2 regions of the Rossellomorea sp. QJM3NY_18 genome follow, and region 2 is predicted to be linked to the other one. Evidence: a T-box and tRNA genes for the amino acid it is inferred to sense, from the RefSeq annotation. Region 2 holds a T-box; the other holds one or more tRNA genes.
The links. A T-box is a leader RNA that pairs with one kind of tRNA and senses whether it is charged. The one in region 2 lies ahead of ileS (isoleucine--tRNA ligase), so its partner is inferred to be a tRNA-Ile.
Positions count from the first base shown of each region.

Region 1: it has a tRNA-Ile gene. The T-box ahead of ileS (isoleucine--tRNA ligase) is inferred to sense a tRNA for this amino acid. The anticodon was not compared.

Region 1 covers NZ_CM149659.1:3,923,028-3,932,263, reverse strand. The annotation lists gene AC0VXY_RS20335 (pullulanase) at 1-598, shown strand, start outside; gene AC0VXY_RS20330 (DUF5658 family protein) at 822-1,136, shown strand; gene AC0VXY_RS20325 (DUF948 domain-containing protein) at 1,180-1,542, opposite strand; gene AC0VXY_RS20320 (class I SAM-dependent methyltransferase) at 1,652-3,718, shown strand; tRNA gene AC0VXY_RS20315 (tRNA-Glu) at 4,136-4,210, shown strand; tRNA gene AC0VXY_RS20310 (tRNA-Val) at 4,245-4,320, shown strand; tRNA gene AC0VXY_RS20305 (tRNA-Thr) at 4,437-4,512, shown strand; tRNA gene AC0VXY_RS20300 (tRNA-Lys) at 4,524-4,599, shown strand; tRNA gene AC0VXY_RS20295 (tRNA-Leu) at 4,665-4,749, shown strand; tRNA gene AC0VXY_RS20290 (tRNA-Gly) at 4,758-4,832, shown strand; tRNA gene AC0VXY_RS20285 (tRNA-Leu) at 4,838-4,926, shown strand; tRNA gene AC0VXY_RS20280 (tRNA-Arg) at 5,020-5,096, shown strand; tRNA gene AC0VXY_RS20275 (tRNA-Pro) at 5,102-5,178, shown strand; tRNA gene AC0VXY_RS20270 (tRNA-Ala) at 5,186-5,261, shown strand; tRNA gene AC0VXY_RS20265 (tRNA-Met) at 5,327-5,400, shown strand; tRNA gene AC0VXY_RS20260 (tRNA-Ile) at 5,430-5,503, shown strand; tRNA gene AC0VXY_RS20255 (tRNA-Ser) at 5,510-5,602, shown strand; tRNA gene AC0VXY_RS20250 (tRNA-Met) at 5,772-5,845, shown strand; tRNA gene AC0VXY_RS20245 (tRNA-Asp) at 5,924-6,000, shown strand; tRNA gene AC0VXY_RS20240 (tRNA-Phe) at 6,130-6,205, shown strand; tRNA gene AC0VXY_RS20235 (tRNA-Tyr) at 6,242-6,325, shown strand; tRNA gene AC0VXY_RS20230 (tRNA-Trp) at 6,435-6,508, shown strand; tRNA gene AC0VXY_RS20225 (tRNA-His) at 6,526-6,598, shown strand; tRNA gene AC0VXY_RS20220 (tRNA-Gln) at 6,607-6,681, shown strand; tRNA gene AC0VXY_RS20215 (tRNA-Cys) at 6,684-6,757, shown strand; tRNA gene AC0VXY_RS20210 (tRNA-Gly) at 6,767-6,840, shown strand; tRNA gene AC0VXY_RS20205 (tRNA-Ile) at 6,852-6,928, shown strand; tRNA gene AC0VXY_RS20200 (tRNA-Asn) at 6,938-7,012, shown strand; rRNA gene AC0VXY_RS20195 (16S ribosomal RNA) at 7,313-8,864, shown strand; rRNA gene AC0VXY_RS20190 (23S ribosomal RNA) at 9,096-9,236, shown strand, end outside.
Region 2 covers NZ_CM149659.1:1,736,546-1,745,781, forward strand. The annotation lists gene AC0VXY_RS08935 (YlmH family RNA-binding protein) at 1-700, shown strand, start outside; gene AC0VXY_RS08940 (DivIVA domain-containing protein) at 790-1,305, shown strand; T-box leader at 1,354-1,587, shown strand; gene ileS (isoleucine--tRNA ligase) at 1,704-4,475, shown strand; gene AC0VXY_RS08950 (hypothetical protein) at 4,610-4,891, shown strand; gene lspA (signal peptidase II) at 4,998-5,492, shown strand; gene AC0VXY_RS08960 (RluA family pseudouridine synthase) at 5,464-6,375, shown strand; gene pyrR (bifunctional pyr operon transcriptional regulator/uracil phosphoribosyltransferase PyrR) at 6,571-7,116, shown strand; gene AC0VXY_RS08970 (solute carrier family 23 protein) at 7,262-8,590, shown strand; gene AC0VXY_RS08975 (aspartate carbamoyltransferase catalytic subunit) at 8,757-9,236, shown strand, end outside.

The DNA.
Region 1 (9,236 bases), 2.1 Mb from region 2:
TCACGCCGGCCAGGAATACGGGCGGACCAAGCAGTGGATGGGCGAAGGCGTACCGGAACAGAAATATCATGAATTAGAGGACGAAAATGGAGACCCATTCGGCTACTTCATCCACGACTCATACGATTCATCCGACGCCATCAACATGTTTGACTGGGAAAAAGCAACGAACAAGAAGAAATACAAAATCAACACAACCACAAGGGAATACACAGAAGGATTGATCAAGCTGAGAAGATCCACCAATGCGTTCCGACTCGGCGACAAAGAGCTGGTCGATCAAAATGTTTCCCTGATGGATATCCCTGAAATCGCTGATACGGACCTACTGCTTGCGTATAAAAACGTATCGACGGATGATACGGGTGACTATTATGTATTTGTGAATGCGGATGATAAAGCAAGGACGCTGTCTATCGGAGACTATGACTTCTCGAAAGGAAAAGTGGTCGTGGATAACGATGAAGCGGGGACACATCCTGTTTCAAAGAAATCAGGCTTCAGCATGAGCGACGACACATTGACCCTGGATCCTTTGACTACTGTTGTGATCAAAGTGGATGAGAAAGGGAAAGGGAAAAAGAAAAAGAAACATTGATAGAATCATGGAATCCCAACCTTATTCGTAGGGTTGGGATTTTTCTTGAGGAAATTTAAACAAACGTTTGAATAGTGGTTCCATCCGTATAAATACAAGTGTATAGAGAGCTAAACAAACGTTTGTTTAATTTCTTTATTGAGAACAAATGAAAAGTGTTATAGAGAATATTGTGGTATGATAGGATATAGCCATCATAAATAACGAATAGGAGAATCGATTGATGAGGTACCTGCTGCTTTATATCTTACTCCTCAACCTCGTAGACGCATTCGTCACGATGTATGGTTTGCACTTTCATTATATATCAGAATCCAATCCCCTCATGCATACCCTTTATCTCACGGACCCTTGGTTGTTTCTACTGTTGAAGGTCGGTCTCTCGTTCGTTTTGCTGTTCCTTCTTTTTCATCTTAAAACGGATAAACGGTCGTCAAGAGTGTTGCTTCTCGTGTCAGTCTTTGCGGCAGTGTCCTACAGCTGTGTTTTTCTCATGCATGGGTACTGGTTGTTGGAGGTAGCAGGTGGACTTGCTTGAGAATGGACAAAAATAAAAGAGGCCGTTTCAGCCCCTTTTCCAATTACTTCAATTTAATCTGCACCGGTTTGCTTTCCTGAGTGTGGATGGTCTTCGGAGTGCGGTTTTGCGATGCTGCTCTTTTCACGGAGCTTGTCACACTCTGAATCATGTCCCCGACATCATGTGCACTTTCCACCAACGGATCAACGGCTTTCATCTTTCCTTTTACATCAACAGAAATTTGATTGGCGGTATGAATCAGTTCTTCTGCTTCCTCAGTAATGCCGTTTACGGCGTTCCTCGTGTCAGACAGCGTCTTTTTCGTTTCGTCCAGCGTATTCATGACTCGTCTTAATGTCAAAATCAAATAAGCAACGAGAATCGTAAATGCAACGGCTGCGATAGCCGCGCTCCACTCAAGCATTGAGACCAGCTCCCTTCCTTTACATTAAGTCTATGAAAAAGGAAATTCAGACATTCCTTCCCAGAGTGAGGTATGATGGATAAATAACTAGAAAGAGGGAGCGAAAACGATGCTTTCATCCTTACGTGCAATCGCCGAACTGAAATTAGGAAATACACTCATACTGCGGGAACATACGTGGCTCAAATACCTTTCTCTTACGAAAGAGAAGAATGTGAACCTTGAACAAGTCGAATCGCTTGAACAGATGGCACAAAATCCGGTCCTGGAATACGTAGAGAGAACACTCCAAGTACTGGACGGGTTGGGTCTGCCCCAAGAAGAGAAAGGGTTAGTGGAAGAAGTCCTCATGTGGAGCGAAACGGCTAAGTGCGGCCTACCCCACCAACGGAGAGAGTGGCTTGATCATGGCTTTCACCTCGCCATTCATAATATCGGGTCGGCCCAAATTTATGCCTCGGAAATGGAAAAACTACCTGAATCAAAACGTAATCGTGAGCGGGAGGAGCTGCTATACGTGCTGATCCTGACACACGGTCTCGCCGGTCAATACATACGGGGTGAAGTCAGGTACTCATCCATGAAGCCTCTGCTAAAAGTAGCCACACCAGAAATGTTTCACCTTCTGTATACACTGAATCAATGTATTGTAGCGGGAGTATCCCCTGAGATCTGGAGTTCGGTTCAAAAGGAAATGGAAGAAGTGAACCGCTGGATTTGTGACGGGGAAATGTCCAAAGAGCAAACCTTTCAAGAAAGACTTCGAAGGCTGCGGAATCTTGCTTCTTTGCGCGGGGAAAACTTGGACGCTGTATACGATGAATGGCTGAGTTCCAATCCCGATGCAGAAAAGCTACTGGTACGTTTTTTTAAGAAAACGGATATGTGGTATGTAGAAGCGTCCCTTACGGATTTTACATTTGAAGAATTTATCAAGATCTTTCTGCTCATTGAAAGACAGACACGGGAGGGTGCCTTGGAACAGCTTTCCTTTGAGCCCATGATGAAGGAACTGTATTACGACTATAAAGGCCGAAAGACCGTCAATGTCTATAAAAAAAGAATCATAGAATCATATCTTGACGAGTGCACAATTGAAGAAATCGTCCATGGGAAACATCCAGCAAATGAGCATGTGCAGTTGAGGGCAGTGCCCTTTCATGAACAGGAAGAAATGGCGAGTGTCGGGTTTTCTTTTTCACGGGCAGGGGAGAAGCTGATTGAATTCTGCCAGGAAGCTGAAAAATCACCTCTTTATGATCGGGCCATCGTCCTGTTATATGACCTGTTCAACTTCAGGAAGGATGCTTACGACAGGCTGAACAATGAACAAACCTACCTAAGTGATATGAACAGCTCGCAGGACTTCAAGAAAAAGATTTCAGATTACGCTGTAGGAAAGACAATGGTTGATATCGGTCCGGGGGGTGGGGTCATGCTGGACCTGTTGACCCGTCACCACCCCGGGGCCACCGTCATCGGAATTGACATTGCCGTCAATGTGGTGGAGGAACTGAAACGGAAGAAGCAAAGGGAAAGTGCCCCTTGGGAAGTCATGCAGGGGGATGCCCTAAAGCTTGAAAACTACATCGGGGAGGCAGGGGCCGACACGATCGTATTCTCGTCGATCCTCCATGAGATGTTCTCCTACATCCCGTACGAAGGTGAAAAGTTCAATCATGGGGTCATTGCCCAAACCTTAAAGAGTTCCCTTAAAGCTCTCAGGCCAAAAGGAAGGATCATCATCCGGGACGGCATCATGACAGAGCCAGTGGAAGAGAAACGGATCATTCGCTTTAAAGACGCACACGGCCTTTCCTTCTTCAAGAGGTACGTTGGGGACTTCAAGGGGAGGTCGATCACTTATCGTTCAGCGGGAGACAATGCTGTCCTTCTCAATGTAAACGATGCGATGGAATTTCTCTATACGTATACGTGGGGAGAAGAAGCTTACCCCCATGAAGTACAGGAACAATTCGGATATTTCACCCCATCTGCCTTTCGGGAATTTATCCAGGCGACGCTCGGAGGTCAGGTTGAAATTATGGTATTTGAACATTACCTGCAAGAAGGATACGAAGAACATTTAGCCCATAAAATCGAGCTTACCGATGAAACAGGAAAGCCGGCGCGCCTTCCGGATAGTACGTGTTTTATAGTGATTGAGAAGAAATAACACTATGCTAACAGATCTCACTCTGGGTGATAAAGGGTGAGATCTGTTTATCGATTCAGTATTATAAAAATTTATTAAACAAACGTTTGATTAATGGGTAAATCCCTTATAAGACAAGATGGAAACCGACTAAACAAACGATTGTTTAAAATAATGCAAGCTATCTCTTCTAGGAAAGTATAAAACATTGCAGATCTACTCCTGCACATTTAACATTAGAATCAGAAAAAATTAATGAAGGTTAAAAATATCTATTGATATACTCTTTGAAGATATGGTATATTCTTTTTCGGCATACAAAATGCTATAATTAGTAGATCCGAAAAGGTGTTCTTTAACTGTTAATTAGAAGTTGACTTCTGCGAAATTAATTGATATAGTAATACATGTCCTTGAACGGGATTTTTTCAAAATATCGGCCCATTGGTCAAGCGGTTAAGACACCGCCCTTTCACGGCGGTAACACGGGTTCGAATCCCGTATGGGTCACCAATTTTTTAACAAACAAATAATAGCTCATTAATATGGAGGATTAGCTCAGCTGGGAGAGCATCTGCCTTACAAGCAGAGGGTCGGCGGTTCGATCCCGTCATCCTCCACCAAGTTTTTTACGAAAGTAAAATAAACTTCATTAAATTTTGCGCCAGCAAAATATCTTTTCTTGAACTGCTTCGAGGAATTACTTTCGTTAAGCGGAATTTAATAGACGATTATACACGCCGGTGTAGCTCAACTGGTAGAGCAACTGACTTGTAATCAGTAGGTTGGGGGTTCAAGTCCTCTTGCCGGCACCATTTGGTTTTATGAGCCATTAGCTCAGTTGGTAGAGCATCTGACTTTTAATCAGAGGGTCGAAGGTTCGAATCCTTCATGGCTCACCAAAGATTTTTGCCTCGGCAAAATATCTTACCATTGTTTTTCTTCGATGTGAAAAACAAAGATTCATGCGGGTGTGGCGGAATTGGCAGACGCACCAGACTTAGGATCTGGCGCCGCAAGGCGTGGGGGTTCAAGTCCCTTCACCCGCACCATTTTTGTTGCGGAAGTAGTTCAGTGGTAGAACACCACCTTGCCAAGGTGGGGGTCGCGGGTTCGAATCCCGTCTTCCGCTCCAAACTAGCCGGGGTGGCGGAACTGGCAGACGCACAGGACTTAAAATCCTGCGGTAGGTGACTACCGTACCGGTTCGATTCCGGTCCTCGGCACCAAAGTTTTTTGCGAAAGCAAAATAACTATCATTAATTTGCACCAGCAAAATATCTATCCTTACGTTACTTATTGAAAAAACTATATTTCATTCTGCGCCCGTAGCTCAATTGGATAGAGCGTTTGACTACGGATCAAAAGGTTAGGGGTTCGACTCCTCTCGGGCGCGCCAAATATCGGGAAGTAGCTCAGCTTGGTAGAGCACTTGGTTTGGGACCAAGGGGTCGCAGGTTCGAATCCTGTCTTCCCGACCACTTCTTTGGGGCCTTAGCTCAGCTGGGAGAGCGCCTGCTTTGCACGCAGGAGGTCAGCGGTTCGATCCCGCTAGGCTCCACCAAGTTTATTTCACGGCAGTGAAACGAACTTTAATGTTTTTTAAAAAGGGAAACATATTATATTCGTGGCGGTGTAGCTCAGCTGGCTAGAGCGTACGGTTCATACCCGTGAGGTCGGGGGTTCGATCCCCTCCGCCGCTATTACTTAATACATAACGTACGATTTATAAGGACCCTTAGCTCAGTTGGTTAGAGCAGACGGCTCATAACCGTCCGGTCGTAGGTTCGAGTCCTACAGGGTCCATTATACGGAGGAATACCCAAGTCCGGCTGAAGGGATCGGTCTTGAAAACCGACAGGGGTGTAACAGCCCGCGGGGGTTCGAATCCCCCTTCCTCCTCCATTTTCTCTTTGAAAAATATTATCGTCGCGGGGTGGAGCACGACCGAATAATCTTCGGAGCGTTCACATCAGCGCACCGACTGAGCTGCAGCTTGAATGAGCTTACTGAAGTCGGGGTGGATCTGCGTGATGCATAATGGGATAGTGGAAACTTAATGATATTTTATCGTCGCGGGGTGGAGCAGTTCGGTAGCTCGTCGGGCTCATAACCCGAAGGTCGCAGGTTCAAATCCTGTCCCCGCAATACCATTTTTGACTAAAGATAGGATGTTCTTTGATGAGTCACGCATGGATAGTTATTTTCACTATCGTGAAAAACTTTGGTCCGGTAGTTCAGTTGGTTAGAATGCCTGCCTGTCACGCAGGAGGTCGCGGGTTCGAGTCCCGTCCGGACCGCCATTTATCTTTTAATTGTCATTTGAAAATTTAATCTCCTATATAATACGGCTCAAGCAACTTCTTGATTCGGCTTCCTGAGAGCTGGACGATGGACTACAACATTCTATTTGTAGGATGCATATTATATTTGGCTCAGTAGCTCAGTTGGTAGAGCAGTGGACTGAAAATCCATGTGTCGGCGGTTCGATTCCGTCCTGAGCCACCATTTATACTTAAGAACCTTTAAGTATTTATTTTATTTGGAGGGGTAGCGAAGTGGCTAAACGCGGCGGACTGTAAATCCGCTCCTTCGGGTTCGGCAGTTCGAATCTGCCCCCCTCCACCAAGATTTTTTACGAAGCGACAGCGGAGTGAAATAATCTTCCTTAAACCACGTGGAGCGGAGCATTATGATCCAAGTAGCATGGTGGTTTTTAAAAACTAATATATATCACAGGGGCATAGTTTAACGGTAGAACGAAGGTCTCCAAAACCTTTGGTGTGGGTTCGATTCCTACTGCCCCTGCCAAAGAAATTTCAAGCATGGCGATTGTGGCGAAGTGGTTAACGCACCTGATTGTGGTTCAGGCATTCGTGGGTTCGATTCCCATCAGTCGCCCTTTATATTGGGCTATAGCCAAGCGGTAAGGCATCGCACTTTGACTGCGACATGCGTTGGTTCGAATCCAGCTAGCCCAGCCAACGGCGGCATAGCCAAGTGGTAAGGCAGAGGTCTGCAAAACCTTTATCACCGGTTCAAATCCGGTTGCCGCCTCCAAATATTCACGCGGGTGTAGTTTAGTGGTAAAACCTCAGCCTTCCAAGCTGATGATGAGGGTTCGATTCCCTTCACCCGCTCCAATTTCATTTTTGGGCCTATAGCTCAGCTGGTTAGAGCGCACGCCTGATAAGCGTGAGGTCGGTGGTTCGAGTCCACTTAGGCCCACCATTCCATTATTCCGCAGTAGCTCAGTGGTAGAGCTATCGGCTGTTAACCGATCGGTCGCAAGTTCGAATCTTGCCTGCGGAGCCATTATCTTCTTATTGAAGATAATGGAACAACGATCTCTTTTTTTGAGAAAGTTATAAAAAGAAGTTGACTTCTACGAAGTTAACTGATAAAGTATTATTTGTTGCTGCAAACGAGCAACGTAATATGAAAACTTGATCAAAACTTCTTTTAAAGAGTTGTTGACAACAGGTTAACAATCATGTAGCATAGTAAGGGTCGCTTCGAGAGAAGGACTTACACATTGAACCTTGAAAACTGAACAAAACAAGACAATACGTCAACGTTAATTCTAGATTTATTTTTAAAGAGCTATTCAAACTTTTATCGGAGAGTTTGATCCTGGCTCAGGACGAACGCTGGCGGCGTGCCTAATACATGCAAGTCGAGCGGATTGATGGGAGCTTGCTCCCTGATATCAGCGGCGGACGGGTGAGTAACACGTGGGTAACCTGCCTGTAAGACTGGGATAACTCCGGGAAACCGGGGCTAATACCGGATAACTCATTTCCTCGCATGAGGAAATGTTGAAAGGTGGCTTTTAGCTATCACTTACAGATGGACCCGCGGCGCATTAGCTAGTTGGTGAGGTAACGGCTCACCAAGGCCACGATGCGTAGCCGACCTGAGAGGGTGATCGGCCACACTGGGACTGAGACACGGCCCAGACTCCTACGGGAGGCAGCAGTAGGGAATCTTCCGCAATGGACGAAAGTCTGACGGAGCAACGCCGCGTGAGTGATGAAGGTTTTCGGATCGTAAAGCTCTGTTGTTAGGGAAGAACAAGTGCCGTTCGAATAGGGCGGCACCTTGACGGTACCTAACCAGAAAGCCACGGCTAACTACGTGCCAGCAGCCGCGGTAATACGTAGGTGGCAAGCGTTGTCCGGAATTATTGGGCGTAAAGCGCGCGCAGGTGGTTTCTTAAGTCTGATGTGAAAGCCCACGGCTCAACCGTGGAGGGTCATTGGAAACTGGGGAACTTGAGTGCAGAAGAGGAAAGTGGAATTCCAAGTGTAGCGGTGAAATGCGTAGATATTTGGAGGAACACCAGTGGCGAAGGCGACTTTCTGGTCTGTAACTGACACTGAGGCGCGAAAGCGTGGGGAGCAAACAGGATTAGATACCCTGGTAGTCCACGCCGTAAACGATGAGTGCTAAGTGTTAGGGGGTTTCCGCCCCTTAGTGCTGCAGCTAACGCATTAAGCACTCCGCCTGGGGAGTACGGTCGCAAGACTGAAACTCAAAGGAATTGACGGGGGCCCGCACAAGCGGTGGAGCATGTGGTTTAATTCGAAGCAACGCGAAGAACCTTACCAGGTCTTGACATCCTCTGACAACCCTAGAGATAGGGCTTTCCCCTTCGGGGGACAGAGTGACAGGTGGTGCATGGTTGTCGTCAGCTCGTGTCGTGAGATGTTGGGTTAAGTCCCGCAACGAGCGCAACCCTTGATCTTAGTTGCCAGCATTCAGTTGGGCACTCTAAGATGACTGCCGGTGACAAACCGGAGGAAGGTGGGGATGACGTCAAATCATCATGCCCCTTATGACCTGGGCTACACACGTGCTACAATGGACGGTACAAAGGGCAGCAAGACCGCGAGGTTTAGCCAATCCCATAAAACCGTTCTCAGTTCGGATTGTAGGCTGCAACTCGCCTACATGAAGCTGGAATCGCTAGTAATCGCGGATCAGCATGCCGCGGTGAATACGTTCCCGGGCCTTGTACACACCGCCCGTCACACCACGAGAGTTTGTAACACCCGAAGTCGGTGAGGTAACCTTTTGGAGCCAGCCGCCTAAGGTGGGACAGATGATTGGGGTGAAGTCGTAACAAGGTAGCCGTATCGGAAGGTGCGGCTGGATCACCTCCTTTCTAAGGAAGATTTACAAAAACGTTGACAGTCGAAGTTTTGTTCAGTTTTGATGGTTCAACCATCAAAACTTTTTGTCTCTTACGAGATAAAAAAGGATTTGTTCTTTGAAAACTAGATAAAGATAAATTGATAGTCAAGAAATTACCGAGTATCGCCATTTTAGGGTTTAAACCTTAATTAGTAAGTGATCAAATTTTGATTTAGCAGCAAAGCTGATAAAGCGAAATTTAGGTTAAGTTATGAAGGGCGCACGGTGGATGCCTTGGCACTAGGAGCCGACGAAGGACGGGACTAACACCGATATGCTTTGGGGAGCTGTAAGTGAGCTTTGATCCAGAGATTTCCGAATGGGGGAACCCATTGTTCGTAAT
Region 2 (9,236 bases):
GACAGTGGAAGATCAATATACAGCGAAAAGAACGGACTTTTTGGACCCGAGACAGCAGCATATTGTCGAGTCTATCATTGGTCATAACGATGAAATCATCCTATCTTTTTATCCTGAAAACTCGGAAAGGAAACGAGCTTTATTGTATCCCCCTTATTTTCAGCCAGGGGAAGAAGATTTTGGAATAAGGTTATTTGAAATACAGTATGCTTCGAAGTTTGTTACAATAGAACATAGACAGGTATTAGGGACCTTGATGTCACTTGGGTTGAAAAGGGATAAGTTCGGGGATATCCTGACCGGGGAGGATACCATTCAGCTGATGCTTGCAGATGAAATTTCGGATTATGTCCTTATGGAACTGACCCAAATAGGGAAAGCAAAGATTTCCTTAAACGACATTCCGCTGGAAGAACGAATGGAAAGGCAGGAAGAATGGCAGGAAAAAATGACGACCGTCAGTTCTTTGAGGCTGGACGTCGTAATTGCAGCTATCTATAATGATTCCCGCCAAAAGGCTCAAACCTTGATCAAAAGCGGGCAAGTCAAAGTAAATTGGAAAGCGGTTGAAAACCCCTCTTTTGAAGTCGAAACTTCCGATGTTCTCTCCGCCAGAGGGTACGGAAGAAGTAAGTTACTGTCCATTGAAGGAAGAACAAAACGGGATAAATGGCGAATCTCTGTGGGAATTCTGAAATAATTTAAGAAAAATAAAGGAATTCTCCCACATACTGTCGAAATTTTAGTTATAATAAATATGTAATTCACCAAGTACTGGAGGTGGCTCCCATGCCTTTAACGCCATTAGACATACATAATAAAGAATTTAGTCGTGGCTTTCGCGGTTATGATGAGGATGAGGTTAACGAATTTTTAGATCAGATTATTAAAGATTACGAAATTCTGATCCGTGAGAAGAAAGAAACAGAAGAACGTTTAAACTCATTGAATGAACGTTTAGGTCATTTTACAAGCATCGAGGAAACGTTAAACAAGTCAATCGTCATTGCTCAAGAAGCAGGGGAAGAAGTCAAGCGGAATGCAATGAAAGAATCAAAGCTGATCATTAAGGAAGCCGAGAAGAATGCCGATCGCATCGTTAATGAATCACTGTCCAAAGCCCGTAAGATTGCCATTGAGATAGAAGAACTCAAGAAACAGTCGAAGGTGTTCCGTACTCGTTTCAAAATGTTGATCGAAGCGCAGCTAGATCTTCTCGATACAAATGACTGGGATCAGTTAATGGAATTTGATTTGGACGCAACGGATTTAAAAACTTTAAAAGAAGAAGAGACATTGTCTTGACGAAAAGAGCAATACTTTCATATAATTGAACAACAATCTTAATTGTATTAATAAGCTAAGACAGGGACAGTACGTACTAATAATGAATCCTTTCTAGCGAGTCGGGGACGGTGTGAGCCCGACAAGGAAAGAAGCGCGGAAGATCACCCTCGAGCCCTGCTCATGAAATTCCTCCCCGAAGAGTAATGAGTGGCGATTTATTCACGTTACGAATCAACAAGTGAAGACTCTTTTCGGTCTTTATGAGGGTGGTACCGCGGGAAAGGCTTTCTCGTCCCTATTCAGGGATGAGAAAGCTTTTTTTATTTTTAAAAAAAGGAAAGTTCACCCTGCCTGATTAAGAAGTAAAGGATATAGAAATGATGGCAATTAAGAGAAACGATTAGGAGGATGATTTCATGGAATATAAAGATACATTACTGATGCCGAAAACGGAATTCCCGATGAGAGGGAACTTACCTAAGCGAGAACCGGATACACAGAAAAAGTGGGAAGAGATGGACATCTATCATAAGGTACAGGAAAGAACGAGTGATCGTCCTTTATTCGTCCTTCACGATGGGCCTCCATATGCCAATGGGAATATCCATATGGGTCACGCATTGAATAAGATCCTGAAAGACTTTATCGTACGCTATAAATCCATGAGCGGTTATCATGCCCCTTATGTTCCAGGTTGGGACACTCACGGTTTGCCGATTGAGCAGGCGTTAACGAATAAAGGCGTGAAGCGTAAAGAAATGACAATCGCGGAGTTCCGTAAATTATGTGAAGAATATGCTTATGAGCAAGTGGATAATCAACGTAAGCAATTTAAGCAATTAGGTGTACGTGGCGATTGGGAAAACCCGTACATCACATTAAAACCTGAATATGAAGCACAGCAAATCAAAGTTTTCGGTGATATGGCGAAAAAAGGTTATATCTATAAAGGGAAAAAGCCGGTCTATTGGTCACCATCAAGTGAATCAGCCCTTGCAGAAGCAGAAATCGAGTATCAGGATAAGCGTTCCCCATCCATTTATGTCGGGTTTGCCGTTACAGAGGGTAAGGGTGTCCTTGAAGAAGGAACCCAACTCGTAATCTGGACGACGACACCTTGGACAATTCCTGCGAACCTTGGGATTGCCGTACATGCAGACTTGAACTATGTTGTAGTAAATGTGAAGGAAAACAACTATGTCGTAGCCGAAGATTTGCTTGAAGATGTCGCAGAGAATCTTGAATGGGAAAACCCTTCTGTAGTTAATAAGGTCAAAGGAGCAGAACTCGAACATATCGTGGCTAAACATCCCCTGTACGATCGTGACTCCCTTGTAGTCCTTGGTGAGCATGTTACGACTGATTCAGGTACTGGCTGTGTCCATACAGCTCCAGGGCACGGGGAGGATGACTTCCTTGTAGGGAAGAAATACGGACTGGATGTTTTATGTCCGGTGGATGATAAAGGGGTTATGACTTCAGAAGCTCCCGGATTTGAAGGTTTATTCTATGATAAGGCAAATAAACCAATCACAGAAAAGCTTCAGGAAGCTGGGGCATTACTGAAATTAAACTTCATCACTCACTCTTACCCACATGACTGGCGCACGAAAAAGCCGGTTATTTTTAGAGCGACGGCACAATGGTTTGCATCCATAGATAAATTCCGCAAAGAATTACTTCAAGCGGTAAATGATACGAAATGGGTTCCTGCATGGGGAGAAACACGTCTATACAATATGGTCAGAGACCGTGGAGACTGGTGTATTTCCCGTCAGCGTGCATGGGGAGTGCCGATCCCAGTATTCTATGCTGAAAATGGTCAGGAGATCATTACAGATGAGACGATCGATCATGTGTCTAAGCTTTTCCGTGATCATGGATCAAACATTTGGTTTGAGAAAGAAGCAAAAGACCTTTTACCTGAAGGATTTACTCACGAAGCTAGTCCGAATGGAAAATTCACGAAAGAACAGGACATCATGGACGTATGGTTCGATTCAGGATCTTCCCATCAGGCTGTTCTTGAGGAAAGAGATGACTTGCAGCGACCTGCAGATCTTTATTTGGAAGGATCCGACCAGTATCGCGGTTGGTTCAACTCATCATTGACGACAGGTGTAGCCGTAACGGGTAAAGCTCCATACAAAGGCGTGTTAAGTCACGGATTCGCTCTTGATGGAGACGGAAGAAAGATGAGTAAATCATTAGGGAACGTCGTTGTCCCCGAAAAGGTAATGAAACAGCTTGGAGCCGATATCCTTCGTCTTTGGGTAGCGTCTGTTGATTATCAGGCAGATGTTCGGGTTTCTGATCCAATCTTGAAGCAGGTGGCTGAAGTCTATCGGAAGATCCGTAACACCTATCGTTTCTTATTAGGGAACCTTTCTGACTTTAACCCTGAAACAGATGCGGTATCCTTTGATGGATTAAGAGAAGTAGATCAATTTATGCTCGTGAAGCTGAATGATCTTGTGAAGAATGTGAAAAATTCGTACGATAAATATGAATTCGCAAGCATCTATCATGCGGTCAATAACTTCTGTACATTGGATTTAAGTTCATTCTACCTGGATTTTGCAAAGGATGTTCTATATATCGAGTCAGAAAATCATTATGAGCGCAGAGCGATTCAGACGGTATTGTATGAAAGCCTGGTTGCCCTTACAAAACTGATGTCCCCAATCCTTTCCCATACAGCAGATGAGGTTTGGGCATATATCCCGGGTGCAGAGGGCGAAAGTGTTCAGCTAACCGATATGCCTGAAGTACAACAACTCGCAAATGCGGATGAATTGAAGGGAAAATGGAACACATTCTTAGAATTAAGGGATGATGTTCTAAAAGCACTTGAGGAAGCCCGTAATCAGAAGGTGATCGGTAAGTCATTAACGGCTAAAGTGACCCTATTTGTAAATGATGAAACGAAAGGCTTACTCGATTCCATCAAAGAGGACTTAAAACAGCTGTTCATCGTATCAGCCTTTGAAATCGGCGGAGCGGTGAACGAAGCTCCGGAGCATGCGTTAAGCCTGGGTGAAAACAACATCGTCGTCGAAAAAGCTGAAGGTGAAACATGTGACCGCTGTTGGATTGTTACAACAACAGTAGGAGAGGATAAAGATCATCCAACACTTTGCACACGCTGTGCAGCTGTTGTGAAAGAAAGTTATTCTCATTTGGCTTAGTGTAAATATGTAGAGGTGACCTGTCATTTGGCAGGTCCCTTTTTTGACTAAAGTGTTTCTAATTCCATAATTGCTATATCTTGCAACACAATATTCAGGGTCATTTCCCCCATACTATAAATGGAGGGATCAAGATGACATATGACCGATACACATCCATTGTAGAAGAGCTGAAACAATCCTTGAAAGAGCTTGAAGCAAGTCAATCTCAACATCCTTTAATCCAGCAGTATATAAATGAAGAAATCACCGAGGTAAAACAGGCACTGAGTCGTGTCCGGGATAATCAATACGGATATTGTGAATTGAGTGGGCAAGAGATCCCATTTGATTACATGTTGATGAACCCAACCTGTACGACAATCGAAGATGCATTCGAATGGAGAAGGTTTGGGAAGATTTCATCATATTCTTAGATTTCACTCGCGTTTCCTTCGTTCTTCTCCAGTTTAAGTGTCTTTATTTCCCCTTTTATGCTAAAATGCAAAGGTAATCATTTAAAGATGTTCGGAGGTTGCCTTTGTGTATTATTATTTAGTGGCTTTGGTTGTTATTGGACTGGATCAATTAACAAAATGGTTGGTTGTAAGAAGAATGACCGAGGGAGAAAGCATTTCGATCATAGATAATGTCTTTTATCTTACTTCTCATCGGAATCAAGGTGCAGCATGGGGAATACTCCAAGGACAAATGTGGTTTTTTTACATTATTACATTAATAGTGATTGTAGGTATCGTGTATTATATGCAAGTCCATGCAAAAGGGCATTCATTGTTTAGTCTGAGTCTTGCTTTCATGCTAGGCGGAGCAATTGGAAACTTTATTGACCGTGTCTTCAGAAAAGAAGTGGTCGATTTCTTAAATACATACATCTTTTCCTATGATTTCCCGATTTTTAATATTGCCGATGCAGCATTAACCATTGGAGTAGCACTGTTACTGATTTATATGTATTTAGACGAACGAAAAGCAAAGAAGGAGAACAAAAATGGAAGTAATTCAGCACAACATACTTGAGGAAAGCCAGGGAGAACGAATCGATAAGGTCGTAAGTCAATTGAATAAGGATTGGTCCCGTTCCCAGGTTCAACAATGGATTAAAGAAGGTCATATTAAAGTAAATGAAGAAGCGGTCAAGCCTAACTTTAAGTGTCCGTTGAATGCAGTCATCACTGTATCGATTCCGGAACCGGAAGAATTAGATGTAGAACCGGAAGACCTTAACCTTGATATCGCCTATGAAGACGGGGATGTCATCGTCGTAAATAAGCCGAAAGGGATGGTCGTCCACCCCGCACCGGGGCATTATTCAGGAACAATGGTGAACGGATTGATGCATCACTGTAAGGACCTGTCAGGCATCAATGGCGTTTTGCGACCAGGGATTGTCCACCGTATTGATAAGGATACATCGGGATTGCTGATGGTAGCGAAAAATGACATGGCACACGAGCATCTGGTAAATCAGCTGGTGGCAAAGTCCGTTACAAGAAAATATACAGCCATCGTACATGGCCTGATCCCCCACGAATACGGGACGATCGATGCCCCGATCGGCAGGGATCCTAAAGACCGCCAAAGTATGGCTGTCGTGGATAATGGCAAACAAGCGGTCACGCATTTCAAAGTGTTGGACCGGTATAAAGATTTCACACTCGTTGAATGTGAATTAGAGACAGGAAGAACCCATCAAATCCGTGTCCATATGAAATATATCGGCTTTCCGCTGGCGGGTGATCCGAAATATGGCCCGCGAAAGACGTTGAGCATTGAAGGACAGGCCCTTCATGCCGGAGTGCTTGGGTTTGTTCATCCAAGAACCGAAGAGTATATGGAGTTTCATGCGGAGTTACCCGAAGAATTTTCGAAATTGGTTAAGCATCTTGAAAATAACCGTTGACAAATTTCGACCAGACCTTTATGATGATATTAATTGAATAAGTAACCTTTAATACGGTCCCGTGAGGCTGAGAAGGAGCAGTGTACGACCAAAATTCTTTGGCGTGCAATACGATCATAACGATAAGTGTGCCCTCTCATCTCTACGGTGAGAGGGATTTTTTATTTAAATAATAATTAAAACGAGGTGGCGAATATGACAAAGAAAGCAACGGTACTGGATCAACCCGCCATTCGAAGAGCGCTCACACGGATCGCCCATGAAATCATCGAACGAAACAAAGGAATTGAAGATTGCGTCCTTGTTGGAATCAAAACAAGGGGCATTTATATCGCCAATCGATTAGCCGAGCGGATCCATGCGATTGAAGGGGAAGAAATTCCGGTCGGAGAAATAGACATCACCCTATACCGTGATGATTTAACGACGAAGACAGAGGATCACGAACCGGAAGTGAAGGGTTCTGACCTTCCGGTTGATATTACAAACAAGAAAGTCATTTTGGTGGATGATGTCTTATTCACCGGAAGAACGGTCCGGGCGGGATTGGATGCCTTAATGGATCTCGGCAGGCCAAGTCAGATTCAACTGGCTGTACTGGTCGACCGTGGACATAGGGAATTACCGATACGGGCAGACTTCGTCGGGAAGAATATTCCGACATCAAGCTCTGAAAAAATCATGGTCGCATTATCAGAAGTCGATCAGGAAGACATCGTTGCCATACACGAAAAAGAATAATGGAAGTCCTTTTAATAGCGGTCCAGAGAGGCTGACAAAGGATGGGAATGAAGGTAGAATCAGGCCTTCTTGTACCCTCTTTGTGCCCTCTTTACAAAGAGGGTTTTTTAATGGGTAAAAATGGGTATTGGAGGAGAAAACAAACATGAATCAAAATCAACAAGTCGTTTTAGACGTAGAAGAAGTACCTAATATAGGAAAATGGATTACATTTAGCATACAACATTTATTCGCCATGTTCGGTGCAACAGTGCTGGTTCCATTCCTGGTGGGGTTAAGCCCGGGGGTTGCTTTAATTTCAAGCGGACTCGGAACACTTGCCTATCTCCTGATCACGAAGGGGAGGATCCCTGCTTACCTGGGGTCGTCATTCGCTTTCATCGCACCGATCCTGGCTGCCAAGAGCCTGGGAGGGCCGGAGGCTGCCATGATGGGAAGCTTTCTCGCAGGAATTGTATACGGAATCGTTGCGCTGCTCATATCAAAGCTTGGATTGAAATGGCTGATCAGGATTCTCCCTCCGATTGTGGTAGGGCCCGTTATCATGGTGATTGGATTAGGTCTTGCCGGAACCGCCGTCAATATGGCCATGTATGAAAATCCTGGAGCAGAACAATTGGTTTACAGTAACACGCACTTCATGGTGGCGCTTGCCACATTGGGAATCACGGTCATTTGTTCGATTTACTTCAAAGGATTTCTCGGGATGGTCCCGATTCTCGCTGGTATCATCGGAGGATATGTCATCGCGGTTTTTGCAGGGCTGGTGGATTTTCAACAGGTAATCGATGCTCCCTTCTTCCAGATGCCGGACTTCTTTGTCCCATTTGTAGACTACACACCTAGCTTCTCTTGGGAGATCGTATCCATCATGGTCCCGGTTGCACTGGTGACCCTGGCAGAACATACAGGGGACCAGATGGTATTAAGTAAAGTCGTAGGACGAAATTTCATTGAAAAGCCGGGTCTTCACCGCTCCATCCTGGGGGACGGGGTAGCGACTGTGATCGCCTCCTTCCTGGGTGGACCGCCAAATACAACGTATGGAGAAAACATCGGAGTGCTTGCCATTACACGGGTGTTCAGCGTCTTTGTCATCGGCGGGGCGGCGGTACTTGCCATCATGTTCGGATTTGTCGGCAAGATAACAGCCTTGATCGGCTCGATTCCATCAGCGGTCATGGGTGGGGTATCCATCCTGCTGTTCGGAATCATCGCTTCAAGTGGACTCCGTATGTTAATCGATAACAAAGTAGATTTAGGAAACAAGCGTAATCTAGTCATCTCGAGTGTCATCCTTGTAATCGGAGTAGGAGGGGCATTCGTAAAGGTCAACGAGCAGGTTTCTCTATCGGGAATGGCCCTTGCGGCGATCGTTGGGGTGTTTTTGAACCTTGTCCTGCCGGGCCGGGAAGAAAGCGAAGGGAAGAACAATTTATTCGAAGAAGAAAAAGCTAAGCATGACGTTGCATAAATAGAAACACCTTTTAACATGGTCCAGAGAGTCTAAGAAGGGTGAATTTGAACAAGACATGCGGGATTTTTCCGCACTGTCACAGTTGATACGTTCAAAAACACCCTGTCGGGAAGAAGACAGGGTGTTTTTTTTGAAAGAGAAGAGAGGAAAGGGTTGTCTCATGATGAAGAACTTGTTGACGATGAATGACTTACCAAAAGAAGAAATCATTCAAATACTGGATCAGGCGGAACGTTTTCAAAAAGGGGAAACCTGGGAGTGTGGGACAAAGAAATTCGCTGCCAATCTTTTCTTCGAAGCAAGTACACGTACAAAATGCAGCTTTGAAATGGCGGAAAGAAAACTTGGTCTTGAAGTCATCCCCTTCGAAGCCCAGACGTCAAGCATCCAAAAAGGTGAAAGCTTGTATGATACGGTGAAAACATTAGAGAGCATAGGAGTCGATACGGTCGTCATCCGTCATTCCATTGAACGCTATTTTGATCAACTGGCCCCTCTCAATATGAGTGTGATCAATGGAGGGGATGGGTGTGGAAATCATCCCACTCAATGTCTGTTGGACCTGATGACCATCCGTCAGGAATTTGGCCGATTCGAAGGACTAAAGGTATCCATCATCGGAGATATAGCCCATAGCAGGGTT